4 regions of the Paenibacillus sp. T2-29 genome follow, and region 1 is predicted to be linked to each of the others. Evidence: riboswitches for the same ligand, from Rfam matches in the RefSeq annotation. Region 1 holds a riboswitch; each other region holds the start of a gene.
What was found. Region 1 has a riboswitch for cyclic di-AMP ahead of ACU1JV_RS07035 (hypothetical protein). Riboswitches for the same ligand answer to the same signal wherever they lie in the genome.

Region 1 (3,134 bases):
TGCTTCCATATTACTGTTTCCAACCGGATTGCCTGGGAGTATAGCCTGCAAGCGCAATAGCAGGTAGCTGATCCCCACAAGCACCACATTGGTTGCAATGAAACTCATAGCATACGTGGTCCAACGCATGCTGTCCTGTTTCTTCAAGCCTACAACCTTATAAATCAGCTTTTCCGTTTCACCAAAAATCCGATCCGTCCGATTCGGTTCATTCGAGAATACGTGATACATATAGGTGCCCACCGGCTTTACCAAGAGCAGCAATATGACGATCACAACTCCAATTTGCAGTAGCTCCATCCTCTATTCCTCCTTATAATGCTCCTGCATTTGGAACAACAGACCTGATTCAGAACATCCAATGAGTGCACACGTTTGCGAAAATCTACACCTCTGATGCTTCATTCTTGATCTGCTGTTCCCGCCTGCTCGATCCTATAGTTGACTAGAACTTTTCAGGATTCAGGAGTGCGTAGATTAAATACACGAACACAATAGCCGTGAGTCCTAGCACAACAATCATCCTCTTCGGCCTCCTTTTGAGGTCTGCGCATCACACCAGCGTACAAACAGCAGTATCACTCCATAACTCACAGCCATTATGAGCAGCATGTATAAATCCATCATGTTCATACCCTCCATATCGCTCTTCAGATCGTCATTTCCGATTCCATCATAAAATCATAAACCAGCTATGTTATAAGTGCTTATCCGTTCAGCAGGAAACCCACCTCTCCGTTCAATGTGTAGATCACATGGTCCGCTCCCAATCCCCGATAAATTCCTTGTGGATTACAGCCGTGCGTAATAACATAGATCAATTCTGATGTTAGTGGCCGACATATTTGCAGGAAACGGCAAGTCAGATTCAAGCTGTTTTCGAACAAATACACACTACCAATTTCTTTTTTAGGAAAATTCCATTTTCCCGCTTGCATCGTATTGATGCGCACAATGTGCTCCACACCCATTTTTTTGAGCTGTCGTTCCTCCTGAGTGCTATTTGTGAGAACTGCAAACGCCAATTTTTTAAACATAAGCAATTTCACAAAACTTCTGCCCGCTTCATTCGGTGCAGTGACAATAATTAACCGACCTTCCATCAGTAGCTCCTCTCCCGGTATAAAAAGACAACAAAAAGAAGCCGAAGGAAAAAGGCTTCCTCCGGCTTCATACATTCCATGATAAAATAAACCATGGTTGCACACGGCGGTTTGTTGCCTCTCCCTGTACGCTTACGAGGTTAGCTGTCGGATTCGGACGTGAGAGTCGCCCTATTTACGGCACTTGGCCGGAAAATTCACCCCATGAGACACACACGGCTTGCAAAGCCGTACATACTCGTTGGTTCCCCCGCTTTTGCAACTGCAAAATTCAGCGCTTTAGACAATTCGTTGTTGCTTCATTGGTGTTAATTTGAAATTACGTCTTGAATCATACACCCGTGCAAGGAAGACTGTAAAGCTCAACGGCGGGGCTATAAATCACCCTTTTGAGCATAGGAGATTAAGAATAACGCTTACAAGGCATCTATGCTTCTCGTATCTCTTTAAAACTCTGTATTTCACCCCTTTTTGAAAATGAAAGGCATGTCAATATTGGCGTAGGGTATGGCTTAGTTACTCCTTATTTGCAAAAAGGAAAGAAAATACGCTATATGTGCCAGATAATTACCGATTGAACCCGTTTTTATGAGAAGAAACACCTCAATTAGCTCCATTTGAAGTGCGATTTACCGTTTTGAACAAAAGACGATTTTACAATGGTCCAATGCCCGTATACTCTTCCGGACTTGCAACCCCTTGTTGAGTTGCTTACAATTTAATTGCAGAATATTGAATGAGGAGGGATATCTTGACCGTATATAAATATGATGCACAGACCCTACAAGGGGTACAAATTCCGTTATCCACATACGAAGGGAAAGTTCTACTTATCGTGAATACTGCCAGCAAATGTGGGTTAACCCCCCAGTACAAGGCGCTACAAGAGCTATATGACCAGTATCATGAACAGGGGCTCGAAATTTTGGGATTTCCCAGCAACCAGTTCGCCAAACAAGAGCCGGGTTCCAGCGAGGAGATCTCCGAGTTTTGCCAAATCAATTACGGTGTGACCTTCCCCATGTTCGCCAAGACAGATGTCAACGGTGATCAGGCACATCCTCTATTTCACTACCTGACCCACACCGCTCCAGGAGTATTAGGCTCCAAAGCGATCAAATGGAATTTTACTAAATTCTTAATTACACGAGAAGGTAACGTATTTAAGCGTTATGCGCCGCAAACCATTCCAGATAAGCTTATAGGAGATATTGAGAAGCTTTTGCGGAAAAACTGACATCTTTCTTCATTACAGTTAACGAGCGGTCCGCTGTCCATATGACCGCTTCTGTAACAGAATGATATAACGAAAAATATTTAACGAAAAAAGCACCCCTTCACGTAAAACGTGTCAGGATGCTTTTTCAACTGGGTATTACACATGATGCGGTCGAGAGGACTCGAACCTCCACGGGCATACGCCCACTACCCCCTCAAGATAGCGTGTCTGCCATTCCACCACGACCGCATGTCATAATGTATTGAGGCAACAGATTTATTATACTCTCTCAGCAACAATTTGTAAACAATAATATTATAATTATTTTTAGTGTAACTTTATATAACATATATAAGCAATAAAAATATTTAATTTGACATGAAAGAGCCCAAAGTGTAAATATATATTACATAAATGATTGAATTATTATTGTATAAATAAGATTAGAGTCAAATAAACTGACACAAATATTCACCTCAAGGAGGCGAACCATCCTGCATAAAGGTAACCGATTGCTAAACTACGCATTGTTGTTGGACCCTTCCCTACCCATTGGTGGTTTTACCCGTTTCTACGGACTGGATGAACGTTTCCGTAACGGAAACTTGAACAGTCTACAGGATCTGAAACATTTTATGCGAGACGATTGGTATCCTCAAATTACAACCCTTGACGGCATGGCCATCAAAAGTCTGTATGCAGCCATCCAGCAGAATGACGGTTGGCGGATCGCCCTTATTGATAAAATGCTGTACACCCAACATCCTTCCTCGCATTATGTGAAAAAATCACGACTTTCTGGCCAGCGTCTG
Region 2 (3,134 bases), on a different contig from region 1:
ATTGAGAAGTTTTCTACAGAAGCGAGTGCACTGTCTGCCGACAGACAGGTTTCTTCGAATAGCATTGTAGATATATTTATGAAATATCGTAGTCTTTACGCTACGGGTATTGGCTACACTCTGTTGTTGTCTGCACTCGGAGTATTGTTTGGATTCATTATTGGTCTGATCATATCCTTGCTGCGAATGAGTGGTATACGTATCATTGAGTGGTTAGGTACCACATATGTCGAGATCCTGCGCGGTACACCTATGCTGGTACAGCTCATGATCATTCACTACGGAATTGCTTTGACGCTGGGTATCAATTTTACCCCACTCCAGTCGGGTGTGATCACATTGTCTCTGAATAGCTCGGCATATTTGGCTGAAATTTTCCGTGCGGGTATTCAGGCCGTAGACCGTGGACAGATGGAAGCTGCCCGCTCGCTCGGGATGGGACGAGGCAAAGCAATGCGTCATGTCATTTTACCGCAAGCATTTAAATCTATATTGCCTGCTATTGGTAATGAGTTCATTACGATCATTAAAGAATCATCAATTATTTCGACCATTGGGATGGTGGATATTATGTATCAAGCCCAGGTCATTAAGAATATTACCTACGAAGGCTTGAGTCCGTTCGTAATCGCAGCCGCTATTTATTTTGTAATGACATTCAGCTTATCTAAGCTGTTGGGTTTATGGGAAAGGAAGTTGAGAGCCAGTGATCACCGTTAAACAACTGCGTAAATCATTCGGTAAGAATGAAATTTTAAAAGGCATTGATATAGATATCGCCAAAGGTGAAGTAGTCGTCATTATCGGCCCGAGTGGTTCAGGAAAAAGTACGTTTTTGCGTTGTATGAATCTGTTGGAACAGCCAACAGAAGGGGAAATTTTGTTTGAGGGTGAGCCGATTACGGCCCGTGGTCATAATATTAATGCGACTCGGGAGAAGATGGGGATGGTTTTCCAGCATTTTAATCTGTTTCCGCATAAAACAATACTGCAGAATCTGACGCTTGCACCAACGCAGGTGAAAAAGCAGTCGGGGAAAGAAGCGGAGAAAATTGCGCTGGAGCTCCTGCGGACCGTGGGTCTTGAGGATAAGAAGAATACCTACCCGAACCAGTTATCTGGCGGTCAAAAACAACGTATTGCGATAGCACGTGCTTTGGCCATGCAGCCGCACGTAATGCTGTTCGATGAGCCTACTTCTGCCCTTGACCCTGAAATGGTTGGAGAGGTTCTGGACGTGATGAAGAAGCTCGCTGAGGGCGGCATGACGATGGTGATCGTGACGCATGAAATGGGCTTTGCCCGTGAGGTAGGGGATCGAATCATCTTTATGGACAACGGTCAAATTATAGAACAAGGTACGCCTGAGCAAGTATTCGGTACTCCAAGCCATGACCGTACCCGTGATTTTCTTGCTAAAGTGCTGTAAGAAAATGCTTTTATAAAATATTGACAAAGCCCTTCTCGTGATGATGTTTCACGGAGGGCTTTTCTCTTTTTGTCACTATATCTCCATATTTTCGTAACAGAAAACGGATTCTTGATGACAAAATTGTAACGAGTATAGTATGATATTCAAGGTTACCAACATTTTCATGCAGATAAGGTTACAAAATTGTGATATTATGCAGTAAGCCAAAACTTACCGGGGCAGCAGTAATGATAATAAATACTCAGGTGCTGGGCTCAAACCATGGGAAGTGCGGGGGACGTAACAACGGCAATGATTCCAATGCATCATAAGATGTTGTGGAATATGCCTAGGGGTGAATTGCACAAGCATAGGGCTTCTCCTGAGTCCGAATCCGACAGCTAACTCCGCAGGCATAACAGAGGAGGTACATATCTTGAAATATTTAAAACATATTGGACAAACTATGAAATTTGCGGTGCTTGCTGCAGCTATTGCAGGGCTGGCACAGACAGCTGGAGTAGCAGATGCTGCTTCGCTTCATACTGCCAAAGAAGGCGATACCTTCTTTTTGCTTGCTCAACGTTATGGGGTATCAGTAGATGAGTTGACGAAGGCTAACCCGGATATTGCGTCCAACAACATATATGCAGGTCTGCAAATTAAAGTGCCAGACGAAAAAAGTGTAAAGGCGGCTTCGGATTCGAAGCCACAGCTTCTTACAGAGAAAGCACCAGCGAATGAGAAGCCAACAATTGAAGCATGGGGCAAAACATTCAATTACAGTAAAGTAGTTGATGTTAAAGCTACAGCATATTCTGCCGCAGCTGATGAAAATGGCAAATGGGGTGCGGTCGATTATTACGGCAATCCACTTAAGCTAGGTACAATTGCGGTAGACCCGAAAGTCATTCCTATGGGAACAAAGGTGCTAGTTACAGGTTATTCCCATCCCGGCTTGCCAGACCGTTCTTTTGTGGCCGTTGCCCGTGATCAGGGCAGTGCTATTACCGGAAAGCGGATTGATATCTTTATCCCTGGCAATAAATCATTCGTGAATGACTTTGGCTTCCAGAATGTGAAACTGTACGTCATTGATAAATAGCATTGTGCTTAGTATGATTTAATTAAACATAATATATGTTATGTAAACTTGATCTATCATACAACATATAACTGGGACGACTTTTTATTAGGCCCAGTCGTTTATCGCTAAAAAAGGCTGTCTTACAAGCAGAAGTATTCTGCTCGTTAAGGCAGCCTTTTTACGTTGTTGGTATATTTGAAGCTTAGACATGCTGTTATTTTCGTTCCGATGTGTGAAGTAGCCGGGGGACAGTGACAAATTTGTAGCCCTTAGCTTTTAGAGAGTGGATTAGACCCGGCAAAGCTTGGACAGTGCCTTGCAAGTTGGAACTTTGACCTCCACCTGCATGCATTAAAATAATGGAGCCAGGTCCGGTAGCCGGGATCACGTTGCGCTGAATTTGTGTTTTGCTTAATCCCTTCCAGTCTAGAGAGTCCACATTCCAATTGACGATCATGTACCCATGACGACGTGCCCATTGGATTTGAGGCTCTGTGATTTCACCATAGGGTGGTCGTATCAATCTGGGCCGAAAACCTATGCTGGCTTCTAAAATGCGTTCTGTTTTTGTAATCTGGTGGCGAAAACGTTCTGGTGTGGCCTTCCTGAAATCCGGATGAGTATAGGAATGGTTTC
Region 3 (3,134 bases), on a different contig from region 1:
TTTCGGCAGGGCGGTTCAACGGACAACCAGATTTTACTGCTTGGACGTCAGGGCGAGGTGCGGGAAATATCCGAAGTTTCAGAAATTGTACGCTCAATAAGTGGCATTCACCGAGGAAAATATCACATGTATTTTCCCCAGAATAAATTGAACGGGGTAAAAGAAAGGCTTCCTGCCGAAATAAGGAATTATTTTGTCAAACAATAGACAAATATATAGAAATGTAAGTAAGAAAAGGAGATGAAAACCTTGGATTTATTCGACACTCATACTCACCTAGATGCGCCACAATTTGACGAAGACCGTGAAGAAGTTATAGCACGTGCTGTCGAATCAGGAGTAACACGGATGATCAATATCGGATTTAATCGTGAGACCATTCCATCCACCATGAAGCTGGCTGAGACGTATGATTTTATTTATGCAGCCGTTGGATGGCATCCGCAGGATGCCATTACAATGCAGGAGGGTGATTTAGAATGGATTGCATCGTTATGCAGTCATAAAAAGGTTGTAGCGATCGGAGAGATCGGTCTGGATTATTATTGGGATACATCACCAAAGGATGTGCAGCAGCGGGTACTTCGAAATCAAATTGGCCTGGCACGTGAGCTCAACATGCCAATTGTTATCCATAACCGGGATGCACATGAAGATATTGTGAGGATTTTACGTGAGGAAAAGGCGGGCGAGATTGGCGGAGTCATGCACTCCTTTTCTGGGAGTTGGGAGACAGCTAAAATGGTGCTGGATATGGGTTTCCACCTTTCCTTCGGCGGGCCCATAACGTTCAAAAATGCCAAGCAGCCAAAAGAGGTGCTGGCCCAGGTACCGTTGGACCGTCTGCTTATTGAAACGGACGCGCCTTACTTGACGCCTCATCCGTTTCGTGGGAAGCGAAATGAGTCGGCACATGTGAGATTGGTGGCAGAGGCAGCTGCCCAAATTAAGGGAATTACGGTGGAGGAATTGGTATCCATTACGACCCAAAATGCCTTGGAACGATTTGACATTCAGTGAAAAAGCGAAGAAATCAATCAAAATAAAGAGATAGACGGAGCTAATTATGATTTTGTTGCAGGAAACTCAAGAATATTACAATTTTTTAACCGAATATTTTGAAAAATGTACTTGAAACCTGCTTTACAACATGCATGGAAACAGGATATCATCTTTTCAGTGAATTGTTGTTGAGTGTAAACATCAACAAATCATTTCATGAACCAGTCTCGCTGAGTCCCTTTTACAGGGAACGGGGGAACCGATATGGCTTACAGTACGTCCGGCGTATGTGCAAGAGATATTATCTCTTCAGTAGCCGGCTCGACCGAAATTCATTTCCTGGATGGGATTGAACAGGTAGAGAAGCCGTATTTCGATTTCTTTCTGGGTCTTCGGGGTGAATGTGAAGGCGACCGCCATGAGCGGTTGACCTAAGCTAGGGCGACTCTCTACGTCCGAACCCGACAGCTAACCCCGTAAGCGTAACAAGAGAGAAGCCATCTCGTGCATGAGTTTTCCCGCATATTCACACATGTCGGAAGCCACGAAAGAGCTCTCTAGTCTCTTTCTTTGGCTTTTTTTGTTGTGAATAAAAGAAAATCTGTCATCATACTGTGGTTAAACAGGGGAGGACAGCATGCCGCGAAGACGGGTACATGGTGCAGGACAGTCGCAGTACGGGCTTGTCTTGTAGAAAATCTGTTATAGTCACGTCAACGATCAACTATGTCTTACTCCAGACGGCGGGCTATGTAAGGAGGACGGAGGAAATGGGCATTTTCCGAAAAGAGGAGACCCATGAGTCACGCTCATCCAGCATGTCTTACGTATTACGTTGGAAGCAAGAGAATGTGCGCCAGGCTGCTTTGGTTGCTATTTTTCTAATCACACTAACGATTATGATTTCAATTCTGATGTACACGCAATCTAAAAAACAAGTCTTTTTTGTCATCGATGGTAAGGCATCTGCGGTAGAAACCCGGGAATCCAAGCTCCAAGATTTGCTCAATGAGCATTCTATTTCACTTCAGCCGCATGATACAATTTCCATGCCGCTAAACGGGGCAGTACAGGATGGGGATCGCGTAGTCATTAAACGTGCCAATCAGGTTAAAGTATCCTCAGGCAATGAGACGAAAAAGCTGTACACAACAGAAAATACAGTAGAGGGTGCCATTCGCACTTCGGGCTATAAATTATCATCAACGGATAAAGTTTACCCTGCGTTGGATGCCTCTGTTTCAGCTAACATGGACATAAAAATCGTCCGTGTAAAGAAACAGCAGGTCGAACAGAAAAAACAAGTGCCTTATGAGGTCATCAAAACGGCAGATCCAAGTCTCTATAAAGGCGATAATCGAGTCATTCAAAGTGGCAAATCGGGTGTGGTAGTCCAGCATGTTCAAAAGGTATACCATGATGGAAAATTGGTGTCCAAACAGCTGGTCAACAAGGAAGTCGCACAAAATCGTGTGGATAAGGTAATTGCGGTAGGGACGAAGAAAAAACCGGTCGTTCTAGCTGCTTCCATCGGCCCTAAAGATGCGGTTAAGGCTACAAAGGTTAGTTCGGGCAGTGCTGTCCGTAAAGCAGGTATTAATTTTAATTATAAAAAAGTTTTACAAAATGTCTCCATGACGGCGTACTCTGCCCAGGAGCCAGGTATTGGTACACGTACCGCCTCCGGCACGCGTGTCACGGAAGGACGCACCATCGCTGTCGATCCGAATGTAATTCCCATCGGCTGGTGGGTGTATATTGAAGGGGTAGGCTTCCGCCGTGCGGAGGATACCGGTGGCGCGATTAAAGGCCACAAAATCGATGTGTATTATGAGAGTTTAAGCCGGGCTAACCAATTTGGTCGTAAGCACGGTAAAACCGTATATGTTATCGGACCTGTAAAGCCGGAAATCAACTAAAACAGGTTGTGTATGTTGAGGACAATACGATAGTATTAACAACATAGTTATGCCATGCTAAGAAGAGGATATCCTCTTCTTATTTTGTTTTCAAAATCAGGGAAAGATAATATATGTTGCTGTGTAGCAGTGGAGGGAAACGAAGATGATCAAGGAAGTGATCGTGGTGGAAGGCAGGGATGATACGGTAGCCATTCGCCGTGCTGTCGAAGC
Region 4 (3,134 bases), on a different contig from region 1:
GCGAAGCACATACAATCCGTAGCCCGGCTCTTTAGCACGTGGCCATGCATTTAGTCCAACCTGACGCATAAGCCCGTCACCGCCTACCAAGGAGAAATAGATAGCTACAGCCATGAAGAAGGTAACACCAACCTGGAATACCATAAGAAATATAAGCATGCCCTTACTGCCTGCTTCAGCTTGCAATAAAGGTAGCATGTTCATTGTCCCAGCTATACTAGCAATAAAGTATACAATGGACAGAATAATACCGCGCACAAATGAAGTATGTCGTCGGGTGAGTGACGCATACACAATGGCAAGTACGCCTAGGACAAAGCTAAATAGGGCATAACCCGCATAAGTCATCCAATTCGCCCAGTATGTTTGCTTTTTAACATAGTCGGTATAGGACGAAGGGGCCGAAAAGCTTTGGGTAAACGAGCGAACATCCCCGTCTTCAAAAGTAAAAGCCAGCGTAAGTACCGAGGCGCCGATTTTCTTTCCGTCCACGGTATATTTTAATCCACCTTCCCCCTCAGTGGTCGCGAGCTTCAATTCAGATGGCTTAAAGCCAAAGCGTTTGATCCATATTGCTGCAGCCTGTTCCTTGGCTTCGAGCGTCATGTCACCCTCAGCTACACGTACAAGTCTGCTTCGTGCTTGTTCATCTGTAGAAACATCAGCCTGTGTGTAATTGGTGCTGGAGGTGATCCGTTTAAAGCTAACGACCTTCCCAGTGGATAAATCCACATGGATTTGCAGCTTGCCCTTCGCTGAGGAGTCAGGCAAATCAACCCGAAAGGTTTCATAAGGATAATTTTTTTTCCATGTACGATCGTACTCTTGAACCAATTTTTCTCTGGATAAATAACCGTACAAATCTGTTTCAGCCTGATAGGTTACGACGGGCTTCTCTGGCTGTGATTCCGTATAGCCCAGCTCGGAACGGGCAAAGTCCAGGGCGTGTATGACCGCTTCTTGTTTGCTGATGACCTTTGCATTCATCAATGATTCCGGACTTGGATTGCTAATTGAGGGAATAAGCAATTGAAAGATAAAAAAGCAAATCAGGCCAACCCCGCCCAGCAAGCCTAATTTTTTGAAGTTGGCCGTGAGCACGACCGGTTTCCCGATAGGATTCATGAGTTTCCTCCTTAATCTGTAAATAAGAACATCCATTAAAGATATCATACTGCACAGGTTCCCGCCAACAGACCAGCGATATTCATGAAAACAGAGTGAAAGCACTTTAAAGTTTTAATAAAATTAGATAAGCTGTGATTAACCGATGTCTATTCGCGAATTAAAGCCAATTTCACGTTTTTTCGGCGAAATCGGTTTTGTGATCTGGATAGAGAAGGATTATAATCTTGAGGCAATGCCTATGAAATATATGGGTAATGATATACATTTAAGCCGAATTTCTATGAGAAAACGGGGGAACCATGTTACTGGGGTGAATTTTACAGCCGATCCTGATGGACCGGAAGTGTAAATAGGGCATACTGTGCTGTCCGAATCCGTCAGCTAACCTCGTAGGCTGTGGACAGGAACCAAGTCAGGCACTCGGTTTTCCGGTGTCTTTTTTTGTGTGTATAAAAGTGTTTGGATTGGTTAGACCGCTGCGGGTTCAGATTATTCCTTCGATTGCTGTTACCCCCGGATTTTTTTTGATTGTATAAACCCTTTAATGGTTAAAATCCGGAGATAAAGGCAAACGCTTCGCTTCTTCAGAACAATTCTGCCCCCTTCGCTGCTGCTCGCCAATAGCACAGGGAGCCGAGTAGTGTTTGACATGCATTCTTCCTGTATTCAGGGAATGCTAATTATAGCTACTTAAGGTTTGGAAAATCAAAAAAATCAGGGGCAACGACGATCGGAAGATAAATGGAACGCGTAGCGGGCTTACACCGTATTAAGTCACTGTTTTTATAGTTTTAAGGATTAGGAGAGAAGTGATGAATAGATGAATCCCAATGCACGCTGGCTTCGGCTTTCTCCACCGCAGATATTCGTTGCAGGCTTTGCCATTATCATTCTAATAGGTAGTTTATTGTTAATGCTGCCCGTCTCTAATACAACTGGAAAACCACTTGCGTTTATAGACGCTTTGTTTACTGCCGCGTCCGCGACCTGTGTAACCGGACTTGTCGTTAAGGATACAGGGCTCTTTTTTACAACCTTTGGTCAAATCGTTATCGTTGCGCTGATCCAGATCGGTGGTCTTGGCTTTATGACCATGGCTACCTTGATTGCGCTGGTGTTCAAACGTCGCATTTCCTTGCGGGAGCGCCTTATTTTGCAAGAAGCGATGAATCAGACCTCTGTCGAAGGAATTGTTGGATTGATTCGCAAGGTGCTATGGTACTCGCTGATGATTGAGGGCGTATGTGCAGCTATTTTTTCGATTCGCTGGTCATTTGATATGCCTGTCGGCAGGGCGATTTATTTTGGAATTTGGCATGCCATTTCCATGTTTAATAATGCTGGTTTTGATTTATTCGGTGAATTTCGCAGCCTGACAGGTTATGTATATGATCCGATTGTTAATTTTACAGCCATGTTTCTCATTATTTCGGGTGGTATTGGTTTTGTAGTGATGTCAGACCTGGCAGATTATCGTAAGCGTAAGAGACTATCCTTGCATACCAAGGTGGTACTCAGCATGACAGCTGCTCTGATTGTCGTCGGGACGCTCGTCATTTTTGTATTTGAGTTTACGAATCCAAAGACGCTTGGCTCGCTTGATTGGGGTGGTAAACTGCTGGGTTCTTTATTCCAGTCCGTTACTCCACGTACCGCAGGTGCCAACACGCTGGACATTGCAGGCTTGCGGCAGGCTACGCAGTTTTTTATCATCATACTCATGTTTATTGGAGCTTCGCCTGGCTCCACTGGGGGCGGGATTAAGACCACTACATTTGCCCTGCTCATTGGAGCGGTGTTTTCGATGCTGCGGGGACGGGAAGATATTGTGCTGTTCAGGTACCGACTTGCGCAGGCACGAATTTATAAGGCTTTGACCATTACCTTGCTGGGGCTGCTGTTCGTGATTGGGGTGACGATGATTCTGTCGGCAACCGAAGATCATCATTTTCTAATGATCTTGTTCGAGACAGTGTCTGCATTTGGTACAGTAGGGCTGTCTATGG

Region 2: linked by a shared signal. The riboswitch ahead of ACU1JV_RS16025 (3D domain-containing protein) and the one ahead of ACU1JV_RS07035 (hypothetical protein) in region 1 are both predicted to bind cyclic di-AMP.
Region 3: linked by a shared signal. The riboswitch ahead of ACU1JV_RS27480 (G5 domain-containing protein) and the one ahead of ACU1JV_RS07035 (hypothetical protein) in region 1 are both predicted to bind cyclic di-AMP.
Region 4: linked by a shared signal. The riboswitch ahead of ACU1JV_RS17780 (TrkH family potassium uptake protein) and the one ahead of ACU1JV_RS07035 (hypothetical protein) in region 1 are both predicted to bind cyclic di-AMP.

Annotation. Positions count from the first base shown of each region.
Region 1 covers NZ_JBREVE010000002.1:286,963-290,096, forward strand. The annotation lists gene kdpA (potassium-transporting ATPase subunit KdpA) at 1-300, opposite strand, end outside; gene kdpF (K(+)-transporting ATPase subunit F) at 446-523, opposite strand; gene ACU1JV_RS07035 (hypothetical protein) at 708-1,103, opposite strand; cyclic di-AMP (ydaO/yuaA leader) riboswitch at 1,217-1,390, opposite strand; gene ACU1JV_RS07040 (glutathione peroxidase) at 1,855-2,340, shown strand; tRNA gene ACU1JV_RS07045 (tRNA-Leu) at 2,489-2,571, opposite strand; gene ACU1JV_RS07050 (urease accessory protein UreF) at 2,835-3,134, shown strand, end outside.
Region 2 covers NZ_JBREVE010000005.1:156,384-159,517, forward strand. The annotation lists gene ACU1JV_RS16015 (ABC transporter substrate-binding protein/permease) at 1-720, shown strand, start outside; gene ACU1JV_RS16020 (amino acid ABC transporter ATP-binding protein) at 707-1,429, shown strand; cyclic di-AMP (ydaO/yuaA leader) riboswitch at 1,674-1,842, shown strand; gene ACU1JV_RS16025 (3D domain-containing protein) at 1,848-2,516, shown strand; gene ACU1JV_RS16030 (polysaccharide deacetylase family protein) at 2,713-3,134, opposite strand, start outside.
Region 3 covers NZ_JBREVE010000018.1:81,232-84,365, reverse strand. The annotation lists gene ACU1JV_RS27490 (HD domain-containing protein) at 1-207, shown strand, start outside; gene ACU1JV_RS27485 (TatD family hydrolase) at 250-1,020, shown strand; cyclic di-AMP (ydaO/yuaA leader) riboswitch at 1,221-1,501, shown strand; gene ACU1JV_RS27480 (G5 domain-containing protein) at 1,773-2,921, shown strand; gene rnmV (ribonuclease M5) at 3,067-3,134, shown strand, end outside.
Region 4 covers NZ_JBREVE010000006.1:129,954-133,087, forward strand. The annotation lists gene ACU1JV_RS17775 (CPBP family intramembrane glutamic endopeptidase) at 1-1,125, opposite strand, end outside; cyclic di-AMP (ydaO/yuaA leader) riboswitch at 1,387-1,539, shown strand; gene ACU1JV_RS17780 (TrkH family potassium uptake protein) at 1,949-3,134, shown strand, end outside.